DNA from 3 places in the Viridibacillus sp. d25.2 genome. Region 1 is predicted to be linked to each of the others. Evidence: a T-box and tRNA genes for the amino acid it is inferred to sense, from the RefSeq annotation. Region 1 holds a T-box; the other regions hold tRNA genes.
The links. A T-box is a leader RNA that pairs with one kind of tRNA and senses whether it is charged. The one in region 1 lies ahead of ileS (isoleucine--tRNA ligase), so its partner is inferred to be a tRNA-Ile.
Positions count from the first base shown of each region.

Region 2: it has a tRNA-Ile gene. The T-box ahead of ileS (isoleucine--tRNA ligase) is inferred to sense a tRNA for this amino acid. The anticodon was not compared.
Region 3: it has a tRNA-Ile gene. The T-box ahead of ileS (isoleucine--tRNA ligase) is inferred to sense a tRNA for this amino acid. The anticodon was not compared.

Region 1 covers NZ_CM196652.1:2,467,085-2,474,117, forward strand. The annotation lists gene ACZLO7_RS12365 (hypothetical protein) at 1-112, shown strand, start outside; gene ACZLO7_RS12370 (hypothetical protein) at 263-430, opposite strand; gene ACZLO7_RS12375 (hypothetical protein) at 472-846, opposite strand; gene ACZLO7_RS12380 (LysM peptidoglycan-binding domain-containing protein) at 853-1,008, opposite strand; gene ileS (isoleucine--tRNA ligase) at 1,627-4,722, opposite strand; T-box leader at 4,778-5,017, opposite strand; gene ACZLO7_RS12390 (DUF3977 family protein) at 5,627-5,863, shown strand; gene ACZLO7_RS12395 (hypothetical protein) at 5,906-6,049, opposite strand; gene ACZLO7_RS12400 (S16 family serine protease) at 6,471-7,033, opposite strand, start outside.
Region 2 covers NZ_CM196652.1:314,366-321,398, forward strand. The annotation lists rRNA gene ACZLO7_RS01555 (23S ribosomal RNA) at 1-683, shown strand, start outside; rRNA gene rrf (5S ribosomal RNA) at 811-926, shown strand; tRNA gene ACZLO7_RS01565 (tRNA-Val) at 936-1,011, shown strand; tRNA gene ACZLO7_RS01570 (tRNA-Thr) at 1,027-1,102, shown strand; tRNA gene ACZLO7_RS01575 (tRNA-Lys) at 1,115-1,190, shown strand; tRNA gene ACZLO7_RS01580 (tRNA-Leu) at 1,213-1,297, shown strand; tRNA gene ACZLO7_RS01585 (tRNA-Gly) at 1,323-1,397, shown strand; tRNA gene ACZLO7_RS01590 (tRNA-Leu) at 1,404-1,492, shown strand; tRNA gene ACZLO7_RS01595 (tRNA-Arg) at 1,525-1,601, shown strand; tRNA gene ACZLO7_RS01600 (tRNA-Pro) at 1,606-1,682, shown strand; tRNA gene ACZLO7_RS01605 (tRNA-Ala) at 1,703-1,778, shown strand; rRNA gene ACZLO7_RS01610 (16S ribosomal RNA) at 1,927-3,479, shown strand; tRNA gene ACZLO7_RS01615 (tRNA-Ile) at 3,577-3,653, shown strand; tRNA gene ACZLO7_RS01620 (tRNA-Ala) at 3,667-3,742, shown strand; rRNA gene ACZLO7_RS01625 (23S ribosomal RNA) at 3,839-6,768, shown strand; rRNA gene rrf (5S ribosomal RNA) at 6,879-6,994, shown strand.
Region 3 covers NZ_CM196652.1:789,542-796,574, forward strand. The annotation lists rRNA gene ACZLO7_RS03890 (16S ribosomal RNA) at 1-1,082, shown strand, start outside; tRNA gene ACZLO7_RS03895 (tRNA-Ile) at 1,179-1,255, shown strand; tRNA gene ACZLO7_RS03900 (tRNA-Ala) at 1,268-1,343, shown strand; rRNA gene ACZLO7_RS03905 (23S ribosomal RNA) at 1,440-4,369, shown strand; rRNA gene rrf (5S ribosomal RNA) at 4,506-4,621, shown strand; tRNA gene ACZLO7_RS03915 (tRNA-Asn) at 4,633-4,707, shown strand; tRNA gene ACZLO7_RS03920 (tRNA-Ser) at 4,713-4,804, shown strand; tRNA gene ACZLO7_RS03925 (tRNA-Glu) at 4,827-4,901, shown strand; tRNA gene ACZLO7_RS03930 (tRNA-Val) at 4,917-4,992, shown strand; tRNA gene ACZLO7_RS03935 (tRNA-Met) at 5,015-5,091, shown strand; tRNA gene ACZLO7_RS03940 (tRNA-Asp) at 5,095-5,171, shown strand; tRNA gene ACZLO7_RS03945 (tRNA-Phe) at 5,201-5,276, shown strand; tRNA gene ACZLO7_RS03950 (tRNA-Thr) at 5,284-5,359, shown strand; tRNA gene ACZLO7_RS03955 (tRNA-Tyr) at 5,369-5,452, shown strand; tRNA gene ACZLO7_RS03960 (tRNA-Trp) at 5,465-5,538, shown strand; tRNA gene ACZLO7_RS03965 (tRNA-His) at 5,555-5,630, shown strand; tRNA gene ACZLO7_RS03970 (tRNA-His) at 5,678-5,753, shown strand; tRNA gene ACZLO7_RS03975 (tRNA-Gln) at 5,760-5,831, shown strand; tRNA gene ACZLO7_RS03980 (tRNA-Gly) at 5,840-5,914, shown strand; tRNA gene ACZLO7_RS03985 (tRNA-Cys) at 5,927-6,000, shown strand; tRNA gene ACZLO7_RS03990 (tRNA-Leu) at 6,043-6,124, shown strand; gene ACZLO7_RS03995 (DUF2785 domain-containing protein) at 6,671-7,033, opposite strand, start outside.

The DNA.
Region 1 (7,033 bases):
TAGTTTAATAACTGCGAGTTCATCCGTTATTCCTGCTGTCTTATTTGCTATCGGTGGTTTTATTGGTTTCATTGGATCTGTAATTGAGCTTAAAAATATGGATACTGCCTAACTAACTTATAAGTATATAAAGAAAAGCACAGTCCCCTGATAACAGCTTATTTCAGGGGACTGTGCTTATTAAATGCGTTAATAGTTCAACTTTGAAAAGAAGACTATGTGCAAGCTCACTAGTGAAATAATGCCGTTTAATAATGATAGTTTACCTAAATAGATTAGGGAATTGTTTCACGATTGCTTCTGTGATTGCATCAGCCATACCTAAAGCTTGCTTCTGAATTTCATCATACACTTCGATACTCTTCTTGAAATTATTGTTAATCATCAGTAATGCTTCTGATTTTGTTAAACCTAAATGTGAGTAAAACATTTTTCGAACTTCTTCCTCACTTAAAAATGGGTTTATTGTACTTAAGAATGCCGCAATTTCATCTGCATTGGAATACCATTTTTTTCTGCAGTCGTAGCAGCTTGTTGATCCCCTGCAATAGCTGCTTTTACAAGATCTGCTGCAAATAACAAGTGTTCCTTTATTAACTTACTAAATGCATCCCCTATTTTATCTCCATAAAAAGGTCTAAGTGCATCTCCCATGTCAGTGGCATTTTGAAGCAAGCGTGCTATTACAGCATCTGCATCAGGTAATTTAAAGACTAAGCTAATAATCGTCATCCTTGTCCAAGCAACATGCTCCTCCCACAACTTACGCATATTGCTTTTTAGTTCGACCTCAGCTGGACTTATGCATTTTGTTTGCCCTGTATAAAGTGGTGCAAATGTTTTCATCGGTATTTAAATATTTTGACCAATATAAAGATTATTTGGATCTACATAAGGGTTAACTGAATAAATGTCATATACAGAAATATTAAATCGTTGAGCTAATAACCAGTAACTATCCCCTGGTTGGATTGAATACCTACATACACTCAGTGAATAATTGCTCATACAAATCTTTACCTCCTATTCAGCAAATCTATTAATCATTCGATAATACTCATTGCCTAATTACATAATATTCAAGTTTCAATCGTATCATGCCAAGAATATATCAGACACATCCGTAACAATTTTTTGGTGCAAATAAACACGGTAAAAAACCTTAATTAGATCCAATATCAGAGAATCGTATTACAAATAGTGGCGAATTGGAGAGCAGATGAATAAATGACTTCATTAACTTTCATTTGTACAAGTGTTAGGACTGTTTTCTTGGACGATCAGGCAATCCGATTATATGCAAGGTAGGGGAGTGATCTTAATATTATTATTCTTGTATCTCGACCTATAGCCGTTCATATATAAGTGCAATATTATCATTAAATAATAGGGGAAAAGTGCATTCTATCTTAAATTAATCAGATAATACAAATAATTAGATACTTTGTTATAGTAGTATATTAGAATTTATAGTTTGGGGTTCAGGATCAAAGTGCTGGATACCACATAGATATAAATATTTCTAACTGGGTTTAAAAGTATAGAATTTTTTGAGGAGGAGGAGTTATTTACAAACAAAAAGGACTTCAATTTGAAATCCTTTTTGTGTTCTTGTGCTACTAATAATTAATAACGCATTGCAACTTTCACAAGTTCGGCACCTAGTTGTACATCAATAGTCTGCTCGCTTTCTTCTATAGGATTAAACTTGATTTCATTTACAAGTAAATTTTCTCTCATTAAATCTTCAAAACGAAGGATCATTTCTTTTACTTCAGTACTTATTGCGATGTTTAGAGATACATACATCTCGACTGGTAAGTCTAATTTCTTTCTTGTGTCTTGAATTGTACGAATAAGTTCTCTTATTTGGCCTTCTTCAATTAATACAGGCGTTAATTGTACATCTAACAGTACTTTTAATTGCTGATCACCAGCTAACTCAAAGCCAGGTGTTACAGCAGATTCTACAAGGATGTGCTCAGATTTTAAAGTATAGCCGTCTTCATTTATTTTAATCTGTACTTCGCCATGAGAAAGAATTGTTTGTTTCTCTACTTCAGGCATGTTTTCTACATATTGCTTGACGGAGTTAACTGCCTTTCCAAAAGCTGCTCCAGCAGTTTTGAAGTTTAATTTGAAGTTAGCTGATTCATACTTCGATATATTATCAGTAAAAGTAACAATTTTGACGTTTAATTCATCTTTGATGATATTTGTATATTCATCTAACGAACCATTGTCTTCACTACGCCAAACGATGATTTGTTGAAGCGGTTGTTTCGTTTTTAATGATGTGCTATTACGAATACTTCGACCGAATTCAACTATTTTTAGAATCGTTGCCATATCATTTTCTAATTCAGGATTAATGACTGCTTCATCCGCTTTTGGATAGTCTTGTAGGTGTACGCTACTGTGGTGCAGTTTTAAGTGAATATCCTCTGCGATAAAAGGTACAAATGGTGCTAATAAGCGGCTAATTGTACTTAATGTCTCGAATAGGGTAGAGTATGCTGCTTTTTTATCCTCTGATAGACCAGAAGCCCAGAAACGATTTCTAGAGCGTCTTACATACCAATTACTTACTTCATCAACTAATTCTGCAATCTCTCTTGTAGCAGCTGTAAATTGGAATTCATCCATAAACTCTGCTACAACTTTTACAGTATTATGCAAACGAGAGAGCATCCACTGATCTAATATTGTTTTATTACCTGTTTGATTGGCATCATATTCAAAACCATCAATTTTCGCATACATCGCATAGAATTTATACGTATTATCTAATGTATCAACTAGTTTTGATTTTGCATCTTGAACAGTTTTTTTCGAGAATCGTTTAAGATTCCAAGGCGAACTATCAATTAAGAATGCCCAGCGTAGTGCATCAGCACCGTATTCCTGAATCAACTCAATTGGATCTAGGGCGTTACCTTTACTTTTCGACATTTTCTGGCCGTTCTCGTCTAATACATGACCTAATGATAAAACATTCTTATATGGTGCTTGCCCCGTAAATAGTGTAGAGACTGCTAAAAGGCTGTAGAAGAAGCCACGTGTTTGGTCGATGCCTTCAATGATGACATCAGCAGGGAATTGCTTTTTAAATTTCTCTTTATTATCAAATGGATAGTGGTGTTGCGCAAACGGCATTGAACCACTGTCAAACCATACGTCAATAACCTCTGGCGTTCTTTCCATCTGTCCATGACATTTAGGGCAAACGCATTGAACATCATCAATATAAGGCTTATGAAGCTCTATACCATCGTCCAAATTGGTTGTAGCGATTTCTTTTAATTCCTCTATACTGCCAGGCGCAACTTCATTGCCACAATCATCACAGATCCATACATTTAGAGGAGTACCCCAATAGCGGTTCCGACTAATATTCCAATCGACTAGATTTTCAAGGAAGTTTCCGAAACGCCCGTTTTTAATATGCTCAGGATACCAAGTGACTGTTTCGTTGTTAGCAAGCATTTGCTCTTTAAGTGACGACATATTGATGAACCAACTATCTGTAGCATAGTAAAGAAGCGGTGAATCACAACGCCAGCAGTGTGGGTAGCTATGCTCATACTTTTCTTTGCTAAATAGCAGACCTTTTTCAGACAACATTTTAATAATATCTACATCACATTCTTTAACAAATTTCCCTTGCAAATCAGTTACCTCAGCTGTGTATCGTCCTTGCAGATCGACCACATTCACAAATGATAAACAGTTTTGTTTGATTGTTTTATAGTCATCTTCACCGTAAGCTGGTGCGATATGAACGATACCAGTTCCACTGTGCTCCGTTACGTAATCAGCTAAGACAACGATATGTCCTTTTTCAACATGTGCATAATTAAATGGGGCTAAATAACGTACGCCTTCAAAATCATTACCTTTATGCTCACTTAGCACTTTAACATCTTGGCCTAGTACTTTTTCAACTAATGATTTTGCAACAATGAAAATTTCTGCTTCTTTTTGAACTCTTACATAAGTTAACTCTGAATTCATAGCAAGTGCCACGTTGGCAGGTAAAGTCCAAGGTGTTGTCGTCCAGCCTAGGAAGAATTCATTTTCTTTATCAGCTAATTTAAATTTCACAGTAGCAGATAAATCTTTAACATCTTTATACCCTTGAGCGACTTCATGTGAACTTAATGATGTTTGACAGCTAGGGCAGTAAGGTGAAACCCGATGGCCTTTATATAACAATTTGTCTTTATGCACTTTACTCAAGATGTGCCATACACTTTCAATATAGTCATTGCTTAATGTCATATAAGGATCATCCATATCAACCCAATAACCTAATTCTTCGGTAAATGAACGCCATTTCTTCTCGTAAGTGAAAATACTTTCCTTACATTTGTTGATAAATGGCTTTATACCATAGCGTTCAATTTCTTGTTTACCTGATATGCCCAGCTGCTTTTCAACACCTAATTCTACAGGTAGACCGTGAGTATCCCATCCAGCTTTTCTTTCTACTTGGAATCCTTGCATCGTTTTATAACGTGCCACGACGTCTTTAATCGTTCTACCAAATGCATGACCTACATGGGGTAATCCGTTGGCAGTTGGTGGACCTTCATAAAAAACAAACGGTGTGCGTCCATCTCTTACGTCAACAGAAGCTTGGAAAGTATTTTGCTCAGTCCAAAGGTTACGAATGCGTTGTTCACGCTGTACTGTATTTTCTTTACTTTCATTCGAATTCATTGATATCGCTCCCATACAATAATTATTTAAAAACATACAAAAAACCCCGTCCCAAGTAAGGGACGGGGTTAACCGCGATACCACCCTAATTCTATTGAAAACCACTCAATAGCACTCAGCAACGTACAATCATACGTGTTCCTTTTAACGGCGGACACCCGGATAGACTTACTAAATCTTCAGACTATCTTCTCAGAGAGGATCTTCACATTACTCTTAAACACTGACTTGCACCGAACTGTCAGCTCTCTATAGAATAAGATATAACGCTACTCTTTCTCATCAACGAATTTGTATGCTTTTATTGAGAGTTATCGTAACAGAACAGAGAAAAATTGTCAATTGATTAAAATTGGAATCTTAAATTAAAGGAGGGAAGGTATGGTTCTAGTCTATAGGTGAAGAACCCTGGACATTTAGTGTTTAGATAAAGTAGATGGAGAATAGAGAAATTTATAAATTCTAAAATGGAAGCCTTATAGAGTTGTAAAAGTGAAAATAGTGTAGTGAAACGAAAACTATATATTCGGAATAATTATAAATAAAACAGCGAATTTAATTGGAAAGTGGATTACACTGTAACGTATTAGAACACAAAGGTACACAAATCTGTTTTTCACGAACGCTCACAGCATCTGAAATTAGTAGATAAACAATTGAAAACCATTGATATATAAGCGTTTGTAATGGGTTATTCACTTGTGTTTTTATTGCATAAATCATTCATTTCTAGGAAGAATGAAGGGGAATTAAGATAGGTTTTAGAAGTATTTGTAATTTGTGAATTCAGGTTTGGATTTTGATATGTTACTATTAATTTTACCAATCTGTTTTTGTCCGATAGTACGACGACAAATACTCTATTTACATTAAGTGATTAAAAAGAATGACGAGGTGGTCAAAAATGAAATTCATCGAAATAGGAATTGGGGATAAGTGGTTTGTTAGAACGGAGACAGAATTAGAGGGCGGTTCTGAATTTGAGGAAAAAGGTATAAAAGGACCGATTATTTATAAATCGGTTTATCTTCGAATTTGGTTATTTAAAACGGTAGTAATTCTAGATTCAAAGGAAGGTTTAAAGAACATGAAAAAGAAGCGAAACTCCCTTAAGTTTGTATTGGGTATTCAAAGTAAATAAGATAAAGAAGGAAACTTCGCATATAAGTTATCAAAATTTGAGTTATAGTCTTTTACGAAGTTCTTTTAGCTCATCACCTATTTTTTTTATTTCTTCTGTTTGCTCTAGTATATTATTATTTAATCTCCTTACAGCTTCAAATACAGCAAAAACTGTGCAAATAACTCCAATCCCGATAATTTCCATTTGGCACCTTCTCTCCATCTACATAATAGTACTCATCATACCTTATTTGTAATATAGTGTAAATGTTATATGGTTAATAGTTATAATAATAAGAGGATAAGTACAAATTTTTAAATTGGGATATTAGATTTTTAATATTTAAGGGGTGAAAATGGAATGAAAAGAAATACAGTAATTTGGATAATAATCGTATGCATTATATTAGTAGGTTTGCCCCTATTAAACTGGCTATTATTAGTTTTGCAACCTTAATCGTTTGATTACATAAAAGAAACTAAGGTGTATCTTTGATTTAGTTTTATAGAACTGGCATTCTTATCTAGAAAAAAGTTGCCTTTTTTTCTGCTTATCTATTGAAGATACACAAAAGGCACCCTGTATGCTTTAAAAGCAGCAATATAGGATGCCATAAATAGTTTGTTCATTTACTTTTATCGTTCAAATCATTAATCAGTCGAACTGCTTCATCTATATGTGCCACATCAAGAATTTGTATGTTTACGTTTAATTTCTTCTGTATTTCCATAGCTTCTTTCCTATTTGCACTTGGGACAATCATCATTGAAAAATTGGATTTCTCAGCAATTTGTATTTTTTCTTTTAAAATTGCTATTGGTAATACGTCTCCCGTTTCGCTAATTGCCCCCGTAACTGCGATCTTTAAGTCATTTTGCAAATCCCCTCTTATAATGAGTCCTGTCAACGTTAAACCTAATCCGGCGCTACTTCCCTCAATATGATCGCTATTTAAAAATTCGTTAATTCGTCCATCTTCCTGTCCTAAAAAATGATTCACGTTTTCTTTCATTTGTTTTACGTCATCTTTCCCAACATGGAACCATTTCAATAATTGACGGTTCTTGCTTTTATAAAGGTCTGGATGGGTGATTTTAATAATATCCAAATATTCTACATGCTGTTCGTTTAAAAGGGCCATAACAGCTTTTTTGTTTTCTGTAAATTTAAAGTCCAATCTATTAACCC
Region 2 (7,033 bases), 2.2 Mb from region 1:
GGTAGGAGACAGTGTCAGGCGGGCAGTTTGACTGGGGCGGTCGCCTCCTAAAGAGTAACGGAGGCGCCCAAAGGTTCCCTCAGAATGGTTGGAAATCATTCGTAGAGTGTAAAGGCATAAGGGAGCTTGACTGCGAGACCTACAAGTCGAGCAGGGTCGAAAGACGGGCTTAGTGATCCGGTGGTTCCGCATGGAAGGGCCATCGCTCAACGGATAAAAGCTACCCCGGGGATAACAGGCTTATCTCCCCCAAGAGTCCACATCGACGGGGAGGTTTGGCACCTCGATGTCGGCTCATCGCATCCTGGGGCTGTAGTCGGTCCCAAGGGTTGGGCTGTTCGCCCATTAAAGCGGTACGCGAGCTGGGTTCAGAACGTCGTGAGACAGTTCGGTCCCTATCCGTCGTGGGCGTAGGAAATTTGAGAGGAGCTGTCCTTAGTACGAGAGGACCGGGATGGACACACCGCTGGTGTACCAGTTGTTCTGCCAAGGGCATCGCTGGGTAGCTATGTGTGGACGGGATAAGTGCTGAAAGCATCTAAGCATGAAGCCCCCCTCAAGATGAGATTTCCCATTACGCAAGTAAGTAAGATCCCTCAAAGACGATGAGGTAGATAGGTTCGAGGTGGAAGTGTGGCGACATACGGAGCTGACGAATACTAATAGATCGAGGACTTAACCAAATTTTACTTAACAAACTTCAATGTAATTTATCCAGTTTTGAGAGAACAAGAAATTCTTTTGAAAAAAGAAAAAACACTTGCTATTTTAAATAAAAGGTGTTATAATAATTCTTGTCTTTAAAAATAGTCTAGTGACGATGGCAAAGAGGTCACACCCGTTCCCATGCCGAACACGGAAGTTAAGCTCTTTAGCGCCGATGGTAGTTGGGGGTTTCCCCCTGTGAGAGTAGGACGTTGCTAGGCGAACAATATGGAGGATTAGCTCAGCTGGGAGAGCACCTGCCTTACAAGCAGGGGGTCGGCGGTTCGATCCCGTCATCCTCCACCATTTTTAATAAATCATGCCGGTGTAGCTCAGTTGGTAGAGCAACTGACTTGTAATCAGTAGGTCGAGGGTTCGACTCCTTTCGCCGGCACCATTCATTTTATATGAGCCATTAGCTCAGTTGGTAGAGCATCTGACTTTTAATCAGAGGGTCGTAGGTTCGAATCCTACATGGCTCACCATTTATTTTTAAAAAAATTATATGCGGGTGTGGCGGAACTGGCAGACGCACTAGACTTAGGATCTAGCGCCGCAAGGCGTGGGGGTTCGACTCCCTTCACCCGCACCATAATATTTAAGTTTATCAGCATATTGCGGAAGTAGTTCAGTGGTAGAACACCACCTTGCCAAGGTGGGGGTCGCGAGTTCGAACCTCGTCTTCCGCTCCAAAATATGCCGGGGTGGCGGAACTGGCAGACGCACAGGACTTAAAATCCTGCGGTAGGTGACTACCGTACCGGTTCGATTCCGGTCCTCGGCACCATTTCTTTTAATTTAATATAAGTGATAATATATGCGCCCGTAGCTCAATTGGATAGAGCGTCTGACTACGGATCAGAAGGTTGTGGATTCGACTTCTGCCGGGCGCGCCATTAACGGGAAGTAGCTCAGCTTGGTAGAGCACTTGGTTTGGGACCAAGGGGTCGCAGGTTCGAATCCTGTCTTCCCGACCATTATTACTTTCAACCCATACGGGGCCTTAGCTCAGCTGGGAGAGCGCCTGCCTTGCACGCAGGAGGTCAGCGGTTCGATCCCGCTAGGCTCCACCATTTATAACTTATGAACCTTGAAAACTGAACAAGCAAGACGTTAATCAATAAATGTTTTTGGACATCAACTCTGTTGGTGGATCAAAACAAAAAATAGATATCATCTTCGGATGATACGCTAGCAAAGCTAATGAGCTTTCAAACTACTTTTATGGAGAGTTTGATCCTGGCTCAGGACGAACGCTGGCGGCGTGCCTAATACATGCAAGTCGAGCGAATGATGAAGAAGCTTGCTTCTTCTGATTTAGCGGCGGACGGGTGAGTAACACGTGGGCAACCTACCTAGTAGATTGGGATAACTCCGGGAAACCGGGGCTAATACCGAATAATCCATTTTGTCACATGGCAAAATGCTGAAAGGCGGTTTCGGCTGTCACTACTAGATGGGCCCGCGGTGCATTAGCTAGTTGGTGGGGTAACGGCCTACCAAGGCAACGATGCATAGCCGACCTGAGAGGGTGATCGGCCACATTGGGACTGAGACACGGCCCAAACTCCTACGGGAGGCAGCAGTAGGGAATCTTCCACAATGGACGAAAGTCTGATGGAGCAACGCCGCGTGAGTGATGAAGGTTTTCGGATCGTAAAACTCTGTTGTAAGGGAAGAACAAGTACGTTAGTAACTGAACGTACCTTGACGGTACCTTATTAGAAAGCCACGGCTAACTACGTGCCAGCAGCCGCGGTAATACGTAGGTGGCAAGCGTTGTCCGGATTTATTGGGCGTAAAGCGCGCGCAGGTGGTTTCTTAAGTCTGATGTGAAAGCCCACGGCTCAACCGTGGAGGGTCATTGGAAACTGGGAGACTTGAGTGCAGAAGAGGAAAGTGGAATTCCAAGTGTAGCGGTGAAATGCGTAGAGATTTGGAGGAACACCAGTGGCGAAGGCGACTTTCTGGTCTGTAACTGACACTGAGGCGCGAAAGCGTGGGGAGCAAACAGGATTAGATACCCTGGTAGTCCACGCCGTAAACGATGAGTGCTAAGTGTTAGGGGGTTTCCGCCCCTTAGTGCTGCAGCTAACGCATTAAGCACTCCGCCTGGGGAGTACGGCCGCAAGGTTGAAACTCAAAGGAATTGACGGGGGCCCGCACAAGCGGTGGAGCATGTGGTTTAATTCGAAGCAACGCGAAGAACCTTACCAGGTCTTGACATCCCAATGACCGCTCTAGAGATAGAGTTTTCCCTTCGGGGACATTGGTGACAGGTGGTGCATGGTTGTCGTCAGCTCGTGTCGTGAGATGTTGGGTTAAGTCCCGCAACGAGCGCAACCCTTGATCTTAGTTGCCATCATTTAGTTGGGCACTCTAAGGTGACTGCCGGTGACAAACCGGAGGAAGGTGGGGATGACGTCAAATCATCATGCCCCTTATGACCTGGGCTACACACGTGCTACAATGGACGATACAAAGAGTCGCTAACTCGCGAGGGTATGCTAATCTCATAAAATCGTTCTCAGTTCGGATTGTAGGCTGCAACTCGCCTACATGAAGCCGGAATCGCTAGTAATCGTGGATCAGCATGCCACGGTGAATACGTTCCCGGGCCTTGTACACACCGCCCGTCACACCACGAGAGTTTGTAACACCCGAAGTCGGTGAGGTAACCTTTATGGAGCCAGCCGCCGAAGGTGGGATAGATGATTGGGGTGAAGTCGTAACAAGGTAGCCGTATCGGAAGGTGCGGCTGGATCACCTCCTTTCTAAGGATAATTACGGAAACAGATCTTGGATCTGTCGATTAACGTCTTGTGTTCAGTTTTGAAGGTTCATAATAACCTTATATTTTTTCCGAAAAAGGGGCCTATAGCTCAGCTGGTTAGAGCGCACGCCTGATAAGCGTGAGGTCGATGGTTCGAGTCCATTTAGGCCCACCATTTTTTCTTTTTTGGGGCCTTAGCTCAGCTGGGAGAGCGCCTGCCTTGCACGCAGGAGGTCAGCGGTTCGATCCCGCTAGGCTCCACCAATATTGTTCTTTGAAAACTGGATAAAACGACATTGAAGCAAATTAAGTAACACATTTTTTATTATTAAGTTTTTTAGGCTTAATAACTAACTTTTAGGTTAAGTTATTAAGGGCGCATGGCGGATGCCTTGGCACTAGGAGCCGAAGAAGGACGGCACTAACACCGATATGCTTCGGGGAGCTGTAAGTGAGCTTTGATCCGGAGATTTCCGAATGGGGGAACCCACTGTTCGTAATGGAGCAGTATCTTGACGTGAATACATAGCGTCTTGATGGCAGACCCAGGGAACTGAAACATCTAAGTACCTGGAGGAAGAGAAAGAAAAATCGATTCCCTGAGTAGCGGCGAGCGAAACGGGAATAGCCCAAACCAAGAGGCTTGCCTCTTGGGGTTGTAGGACACTCTATATGGAGTTACAAAGGAATGAGTTAAACGAAGCGGTCTGGAAAGGCCCGCCAGAGCAGGTAACAGCCCTGTAGTTGAAAGTTCATTCTCTCTTGAGTGTATCCTGAGTACGGCGGAACACGTGAAATTCCGTCGGAATCTGGGAGGACCATCTCCCAAGGCTAAATACTACCTAGTGACCGATAGTGAACCAGTACCGTGAGGGAAAGGTGAAAAGCACCCCGGAAGGGGAGTGAAATAGATCCTGAAACCATGTGCCTACAAGTAGTTAGAGCCCGTTAATGGGTGATAGCGTGCCTTTTGTAGAATGAACCGGCGAGTTACGATTACATGCGAGGTTAAGTTTTAGAAGACGGAGCCGTAGCGAAAGCGAGTCTGAATAGGGCGAATGAGTATGTGGTTGTAGACCCGAAACCAGGTGATCTACCCATGTCCAGGGTGAAGGTAAGGTAACACTTACTGGAGGCCCGAACCCACGTACGTTGAAAAGTGCGGGGATGAGGTGTGGGTAGCGGAGAAATTCCAATCGAACCTGGAGATAGCTGGTTCTCTCCGAAATAGCTTTAGGGCTAGCCTCGTGATAGAGAATCCTGGAGGTAGAGCACTGTTTGAACTAGGGGTCCATCCCGGATTACCGAATTCAGACAAACTCCGAATGCCAGTGATTTATGCACGGGAGTCAGACTGCGAGTGATAAGATCCGTAGTCAAAAGGGAAACAGCCCAGACCACCAGCTAAGGTCCCAAAGTAATTGTTAAGTGGAAAAGGATGTGACGTTGCTTAGACAACCAGGATGTTGGCTCAGAAGCAGCCATCATTTAAAGAGTGCGTAATAGCTCACTGGTCGAGTGACGCTGCGCCGAAAATGTATCGGGGCTAAACAATTCACCGAAGCTGTGGATGGACATCTTAGATGTCCGTGGTAGGAGAGCGTTCTAAGTGCTGTGAAGTCAGACCGGAAGGACTGGTGGAGCGCTTAGAAGTGAGAATGCCGGTATGAGTAGCGAAAGACGGGTGAGAATCCCGTCCACCGAATGACTAAGGTTTCCTGAGGAAGGCTCGTCCGCTCAGGGTTAGTCGGGACCTAAGCCGAGGCCGATAGGCGTAGGCGATGGACAACAGGTTGATATTCCTGTACCACCTATTTACCATTTGAGCAATGGGGGGACGCAGTAGGATAGGGTAAGCATGCTGTTGGTTATGCATGTTCAAGCAGTGAGGCGTGAAATGAGGCAAATCCCATTTCTATAACGTTGAGCTGTGATGACGAGGACGTATGTCCGGAGTTCCTGATTTCACACTGCCAAGAAAAGCCTCTAGCGAGGTAAAAGGTGCCCGTACCGCAAACCGACACAGGTAGTCGAGGAGAGAATCCTAAGGTGTGCGAGAGAACTCTCGTTAAGGAACTCGGCAAAATGACCCCGTAACTTCGGGAGAAGGGGTGCTCTAGTAGGGTGAAAGCCCGAGAGAGCCGCAGTGAATAGGCCCAGGCGACTGTTTAGCAAAAACACAGGTCTCTGCAAAACCGTAAGGTGACGTATAGGGGCTGACGCCTGCCCGGTGCTGGAAGGTTAAGAGGAGTGCTTAGCGCAAGCGAAGGTGCGAATTGAAGCCCCAGTAAACGGCGGCCGTAACTATAACGGTCCTAAGGTAGCGAAATTCCTTGTCGGGTAAGTTCCGACCCGCACGAAAGGCGTAACGATCTGGGCACTGTCTCAACGAGAGACTCGGTGAAATTATAGTACCTGTGAAGATGCAGGTTACCCGCGACAGGACGGAAAGACCCCGTGGAGCTTTACTGTAGCCTGATATTGAATTTTGATACAGCTTGTACAGGATAGGTAGGAGCCAGAGATTCCGGAGCGCCAGCTTCGGAGGAGGCGTTGGTGGGATACTACCCTAGCTGTATTGAACTTCTAACCCATGCCCCTTAGCGGGGTAGGAGACAGTGTCAGGCGGGCAGTTTGACTGGGGCGGTCGCCTCCTAAAGAGTAACGGAGGCGCCCAAAGGTTCCCTCAGAATGGTTGGAAATCATTCGTAGAGTGTAAAGGCATAAGGGAGCTTGACTGCGAGACCTACAAGTCGAGCAGGGTCGAAAGACGGGCTTAGTGATCCGGTGGTTCCGCATGGAAGGGCCATCGCTCAACGGATAAAAGCTACCCCGGGGATAACAGGCTTATCTCCCCCAAGAGTCCACATCGACGGGGAGGTTTGGCACCTCGATGTCGGCTCATCGCATCCTGGGGCTGTAGTCGGTCCCAAGGGTTGGGCTGTTCGCCCATTAAAGCGGTACGCGAGCTGGGTTCAGAACGTCGTGAGACAGTTCGGTCCCTATCCGTCGTGGGCGTAGGAAATTTGAGAGGAGCTGTCCTTAGTACGAGAGGACCGGGATGGACACACCGCTGGTGTACCAGTTGTTCTGCCAAGGGCATCGCTGGGTAGCTATGTGTGGACGGGATAAGTGCTGAAAGCATCTAAGCATGAAGCCCCCCTCAAGATGAGATTTCCCATTACGCAAGTAAGTAAGATCCCTCAAAGACGATGAGGTAGATAGGTTCGAGGTGGAAGTGTGGCGACATACGGAGCTGACGAATACTAATAGATCGAGGACTTAACCAAATTTTACTTAGCGAACTTCAATGTAATTTATCCAGTTTTGAGAGAACAAGTTCTCCAAATGAGAGTTTCAAGACACGAGTAATGCGATGTGTATTTGAAGTCGAATATAGTCTAGTGATGATGGCAAAGAGGTCACACCCGTTCCCATGCCGAACACGGAAGTTAAGCTCTTTAGCGCCGATGGTAGTTGGGGGTTTCCCCCTGTGAGAGTAGGACGTTGCTAGGCAAACTAAAGCACAGCTGATTTAATCAGTTGTGCTTTTTT
Region 3 (7,033 bases), 1.7 Mb from region 1:
GTAACTGAACGTACCTTGACGGTACCTTATTAGAAAGCCACGGCTAACTACGTGCCAGCAGCCGCGGTAATACGTAGGTGGCAAGCGTTGTCCGGATTTATTGGGCGTAAAGCGCGCGCAGGTGGTTTCTTAAGTCTGATGTGAAAGCCCACGGCTCAACCGTGGAGGGTCATTGGAAACTGGGAGACTTGAGTGCAGAAGAGGAAAGTGGAATTCCAAGTGTAGCGGTGAAATGCGTAGAGATTTGGAGGAACACCAGTGGCGAAGGCGACTTTCTGGTCTGTAACTGACACTGAGGCGCGAAAGCGTGGGGAGCAAACAGGATTAGATACCCTGGTAGTCCACGCCGTAAACGATGAGTGCTAAGTGTTAGGGGGTTTCCGCCCCTTAGTGCTGCAGCTAACGCATTAAGCACTCCGCCTGGGGAGTACGGCCGCAAGGTTGAAACTCAAAGGAATTGACGGGGGCCCGCACAAGCGGTGGAGCATGTGGTTTAATTCGAAGCAACGCGAAGAACCTTACCAGGTCTTGACATCCCAATGACCGCTCTAGAGATAGAGTTTTCCCTTCGGGGACATTGGTGACAGGTGGTGCATGGTTGTCGTCAGCTCGTGTCGTGAGATGTTGGGTTAAGTCCCGCAACGAGCGCAACCCTTGATCTTAGTTGCCATCATTTAGTTGGGCACTCTAAGGTGACTGCCGGTGACAAACCGGAGGAAGGTGGGGATGACGTCAAATCATCATGCCCCTTATGACCTGGGCTACACACGTGCTACAATGGACGATACAAAGAGTCGCTAACTCGCGAGGGTATGCTAATCTCATAAAATCGTTCTCAGTTCGGATTGTAGGCTGCAACTCGCCTACATGAAGCCGGAATCGCTAGTAATCGTGGATCAGCATGCCACGGTGAATACGTTCCCGGGCCTTGTACACACCGCCCGTCACACCACGAGAGTTTGTAACACCCGAAGTCGGTGAGGTAACCTTTATGGAGCCAGCCGCCGAAGGTGGGATAGATGATTGGGGTGAAGTCGTAACAAGGTAGCCGTATCGGAAGGTGCGGCTGGATCACCTCCTTTCTAAGGATAATTACGGAAACAGATCTTGGATCTGTCGATTAACGTCTTGCGTTCAGTTTTGAAGGTTCATACTTCAATTATATATTTTCCCAAAAGGGGCCTATAGCTCAGCTGGTTAGAGCGCACGCCTGATAAGCGTGAGGTCGATGGTTCGAGTCCATTTAGGCCCACCATATTTTCTTTTCGGGGCCTTAGCTCAGCTGGGAGAGCGCCTGCCTTGCACGCAGGAGGTCAGCGGTTCGATCCCGCTAGGCTCCACCAATATTGTTCTTTGAAAACTGGATAAAACGACATTGAAGCAAATTAAGTAACACATTTTTTATTATTAAGTTTTTTAGGCTTAATAACTAACTTTTAGGTTAAGTTATTAAGGGCGCATGGCGGATGCCTTGGCACTAGGAGCCGAAGAAGGACGGCACTAACACCGATATGCTTCGGGGAGCTGTAAGTGAGCTTTGATCCGGAGATTTCCGAATGGGGGAACCCACTGTTCGTAATGGAGCAGTATCTTGACGTGAATACATAGCGTCTTGATGGCAGACCCAGGGAACTGAAACATCTAAGTACCTGGAGGAAGAGAAAGAAAAATCGATTCCCTGAGTAGCGGCGAGCGAAACGGGAATAGCCCAAACCAAGAGGCTTGCCTCTTGGGGTTGTAGGACACTCTATATGGAGTTACAAAGGAATGAGTTAAACGAAGCGGTCTGGAAAGGCCCGCCAGAGCAGGTAACAGCCCTGTAGTTGAAAGTTCATTCTCTCTTGAGTGTATCCTGAGTACGGCGGAACACGTGAAATTCCGTTGGAATCTGGGAGGACCATCTCCCAAGGCTAAATACTACCTAGTGACCGATAGTGAACCAGTACCGTGAGGGAAAGGTGAAAAGCACCCCGGAAGGGGAGTGAAATAGATCCTGAAACCATGTGCCTACAAGTAGTTAGAGCCCGTTAATGGGTGATAGCGTGCCTTTTGTAGAATGAACCGGCGAGTTACGATTACATGCGAGGTTAAGTTTTAGAAGACGGAGCCGTAGCGAAAGCGAGTCTGAATAGGGCGAATGAGTATGTGGTTGTAGACCCGAAACCAGGTGATCTACCCATGTCCAGGGTGAAGGTAAGGTAACACTTACTGGAGGCCCGAACCCACGTACGTTGAAAAGTGCGGGGATGAGGTGTGGGTAGCGGAGAAATTCCAATCGAACCTGGAGATAGCTGGTTCTCTCCGAAATAGCTTTAGGGCTAGCCTCGTGATAGAGAATCCTGGAGGTAGAGCACTGTTTGAACTAGGGGTCCATCCCGGATTACCGAATTCAGACAAACTCCGAATGCCAGTGATTTATGCACGGGAGTCAGACTGCGAGTGATAAGATCCGTAGTCAAAAGGGAAACAGCCCAGACCACCAGCTAAGGTCCCAAAGTAATTGTTAAGTGGAAAAGGATGTGACGTTGCTTAGACAACCAGGATGTTGGCTCAGAAGCAGCCATCATTTAAAGAGTGCGTAATAGCTCACTGGTCGAGTGACGCTGCGCCGAAAATGTATCGGGGCTAAACAATTCACCGAAGCTGTGGATGGACATCTTAGATGTCCGTGGTAGGAGAGCGTTCTAAGTGCTGTGAAGTCAGACCGGAAGGACTGGTGGAGCGCTTAGAAGTGAGAATGCCGGTATGAGTAGCGAAAGACGGGTGAGAATCCCGTCCACCGAATGACTAAGGTTTCCTGAGGAAGGCTCGTCCGCTCAGGGTTAGTCGGGACCTAAGCCGAGGCCGATAGGCGTAGGCGATGGACAACAGGTTGATATTCCTGTACCACCTATTTACCATTTGAGCAATGGGGGGACGCAGTAGGATAGGGTAAGCATGCTGTTGGTTATGCATGTTCAAGCAGTGAGGCGTGAAATGAGGCAAATCCCATTTCTATAACGTTGAGCTGTGATGACGAGGACGTATGTCCGGAGTTCCTGATTTCACACTGCCAAGAAAAGCCTCTAGCGAGGTAAAAGGTGCCCGTACCGCAAACCGACACAGGTAGTCGAGGAGAGAATCCTAAGGTGTGCGAGAGAACTCTCGTTAAGGAACTCGGCAAAATGACCCCGTAACTTCGGGAGAAGGGGTGCTCTAGTAGGGTGAAAGCCCGAGAGAGCCGCAGTGAATAGGCCCAGGCGACTGTTTAGCAAAAACACAGGTCTCTGCAAAACCGTAAGGTGACGTATAGGGGCTGACGCCTGCCCGGTGCTGGAAGGTTAAGAGGAGTGCTTAGCGCAAGCGAAGGTGCGAATTGAAGCCCCAGTAAACGGCGGCCGTAACTATAACGGTCCTAAGGTAGCGAAATTCCTTGTCGGGTAAGTTCCGACCCGCACGAAAGGCGTAACGATCTGGGCACTGTCTCAACGAGAGACTCGGTGAAATTATAGTACCTGTGAAGATGCAGGTTACCCGCGACAGGACGGAAAGACCCCGTGGAGCTTTACTGTAGCCTGATATTGAATTTTGATACAGCTTGTACAGGATAGGTAGGAGCCAGAGATTCCGGAGCGCCAGCTTCGGAGGAGGCGTTGGTGGGATACTACCCTAGCTGTATTGAACTTCTAACCCATGCCCCTTAGCGGGGTAGGAGACAGTGTCAGGCGGGCAGTTTGACTGGGGCGGTCGCCTCCTAAAGAGTAACGGAGGCGCCCAAAGGTTCCCTCAGAATGGTTGGAAATCATTCGTAGAGTGTAAAGGCATAAGGGAGCTTGACTGCGAGACCTACAAGTCGAGCAGGGTCGAAAGACGGGCTTAGTGATCCGGTGGTTCCGCATGGAAGGGCCATCGCTCAACGGATAAAAGCTACCCCGGGGATAACAGGCTTATCTCCCCCAAGAGTCCACATCGACGGGGAGGTTTGGCACCTCGATGTCGGCTCATCGCATCCTGGGGCTGTAGTCGGTCCCAAGGGTTGGGCTGTTCGCCCATTAAAGCGGTACGCGAGCTGGGTTCAGAACGTCGTGAGACAGTTCGGTCCCTATCCGTCGTGGGCGTAGGAAATTTGAGAGGAGCTGTCCTTAGTACGAGAGGACCGGGATGGACACACCGCTGGTGTACCAGTTGTTCTGCCAAGGGCATCGCTGGGTAGCTATGTGTGGACGGGATAAGTGCTGAAAGCATCTAAGCATGAAGCCCCCCTCAAGATGAGATTTCCCATTACGCAAGTAAGTAAGATCCCTCAAAGACGATGAGGTAGATAGGTTCGAGGTGGAAGTGTGGCGACATACGGAGCTGACGAATACTAATAGATCGAGGACTTAACCAAATTTTACTTAACAAACTTCAATGTAATTTATCCAGTTTTGAGAGAATAATAAAAAACTTTTCTAAAATAGCAAAAAACACTTGCTAAAATTTAAAAAAGATGATATAATTATTCTTGTCCTTAGGTAATACAATAGTCTAGTGGCGATGGCAAAGAGGTCACACCTGTTCCCATGTCGAACACAGAAGTTAAGCTCTTTAGCGCCGATGGTAGTTGGGGGTCTCCCCCTGTGAGAGTAGGACGTTGCTAGGCGATCATATTATTCCGAAGTAGCTCAGTGGTAGAGCATCCGGCTGTTAACCGGACGGTCGTAGGTTCGAGTCCTACCTTCGGAGCCATTTTTGGAGAGCTGTCCGAGTGGCCGAAGGAGCACGGTTGGAAACCGTGTAGGCGAGTAACCTTGTCTCAAGGGTTCAAATCCCTTGCTCTCCGCCATACACATTCTCATTTATTAAATGGCCCCTTGGTCAAGCGGTTAAGACACCGCCCTTTCACGGCGGTAACACGGGTTCGAATCCCGTAGGGGTCACCATTTATAACATTATACGGAGGATTAGCTCAGCTGGGAGAGCACCTGCCTTACAAGCAGGGGGTCGGCGGTTCGATCCCGTCATCCTCCACCATTTAAATTAATAATACCATTATCGCGGGGTGGAGCAGTTCGGTAGCTCGTCGGGCTCATAACCCGAAGGTCACAGGTTCAAATCCTGTCCCCGCAACCAAATGGTCCGGTAGTTCAGTTGGTTAGAATGCCTGCCTGTCACGCAGGAGGTCGCGGGTTCGAGTCCCGTCCGGACCGCCATTTTTTAAAAAAGAATATTAAATTATTATGGGTCAGTAGCTCAGTTGGTAGAGCATTAGATTGAAGCTCTAAGTGTCGGCGGTTCGATTCCGTCCTGACCCACCATAATAATGCCGGTGTAGCTCAGTTGGTAGAGCAACTGACTTGTAATCAGTAGGTCGAGGGTTCGACTCCTTTCGCCGGCACCATGTTTTTCTGGAGGGGTAGCGAAGAGGCTAAACGCGGCGGACTGTAAATCCGCTCCTTCGGGTTCGGCGGTTCGAATCCGTCCCCCTCCACCATTTTTTTATTTTAGGGGCATAGTTTAACGGTAGAATAGAGGTCTCCAAAACCTTTGATGTGGGTTCGATTCCTACTGCCCCTGCCAATTTAATTTTATAATGGCGGTTGTGGCGAAGTGGTTAACGCACCTGATTGTGGTTCAGGCATTCGTGGGTTCGATTCCCATCAGTCGCCCCATTTAATTTTTGACAATAAAATGATTGAAATATAATAATAATATTATGGCGGTTGTGGCGAAGTGGTTAACGCACCTGATTGTGGTTCAGGCATTCGTGGGTTCGATTCCCATCAGTCGCCCCATATTATTGGGGTATAGCCAAGCGGTAAGGCAACGGATTTTGATTCCGTCATGCCCTGGTTCGAATCCAGGTACCCCAGTTAAATTTGCGGAAGTAGTTCAGTGGTAGAACACCACCTTGCCAAGGTGGGGGTCGCGAGTTCGAACCTCGTCTTCCGCTCCATTTTTTATTTACGGCGGCATAGCCAAGTGGTAAGGCACAGGTCTGCAACACCTCTACCACCGGTTCAAATCCGGTTGCCGCCTCCAATTATTTTTAAAATATCTACATATTGCATATAATAATATTATGCCGGTGTGGCGGAATTGGCAGACGCGCACGACTCAAAATCGTGTTCTTTCGAGAGTGTCGGTTCGACCCCGACCACCGGTATCTAAAGTAACTTGAAACCCTTGATATATCAGGGGTTTCTTTTTTTTGTAGAAAATTTGTAGAAAGAACATTATAGTTGATATAAAATATTTTTAAACTGTTATCGTTTCTATTTAAAGGGAGATGGTAGTATCATGGTAAATATGAAAGAAGCTGTTGAAAATCAAGAAGTTCAATGTTTAGTACACTTCACTAACGCTTTGTTCAACAATCGGGCCATTTAATTGAATAACACTTCTAAATTAAAAATAGGATTTTATGTTAGTCTTGATGTGAGTTTGTGAAACAGTGTACTTAAGCTAACGAGGCAGGTTAGTTCAATAAGAAACTTCAAAGTAATAGGTGAATTAATACTAAAATATGGTAAAACAATTAGTTGAATAGTCTGTTTTGCCATGTAGAACGGAGATCCATCTGAATCCCCGCAAATCAAATTTTCTCTGAAAAGTGTGAAGTGAAAATGTCCCCTGAGGGCTATTATTTGCCTGTTACCACATTTGAAGTGGAGACGGACAAGTGCGGGTGCTTTCCCCTCAATTTTTTTAATTAGGAATAGTATACTTTTTCTACTTTATATAATGTCTGCTCGATAGTCGAGCAGAGAACGGCATCCACTTTGTAAAATTTAACTCGAAAGTATAAACTTTTCAAAAAGTTCTTTATATTATTTTTTTGCTTAAAGGCAGGGAGAAATTCTGAATTTTTCTCCACATCACCAAAACTTTGAATCCATTGCTCTACATAAGTCTGACTAAGTATTTTTCTATTTAAAACACTAATTATGGATTTTACCATTCTCTCATCTTCCCCATCGGAGTAAATTCGATCTGTTATGGTCATCTTTTCGTAAACCAAATCGAGGATAGTTAAGAGGTCATTTTTATCCAGTTCGGAACATTGAGCCAAATC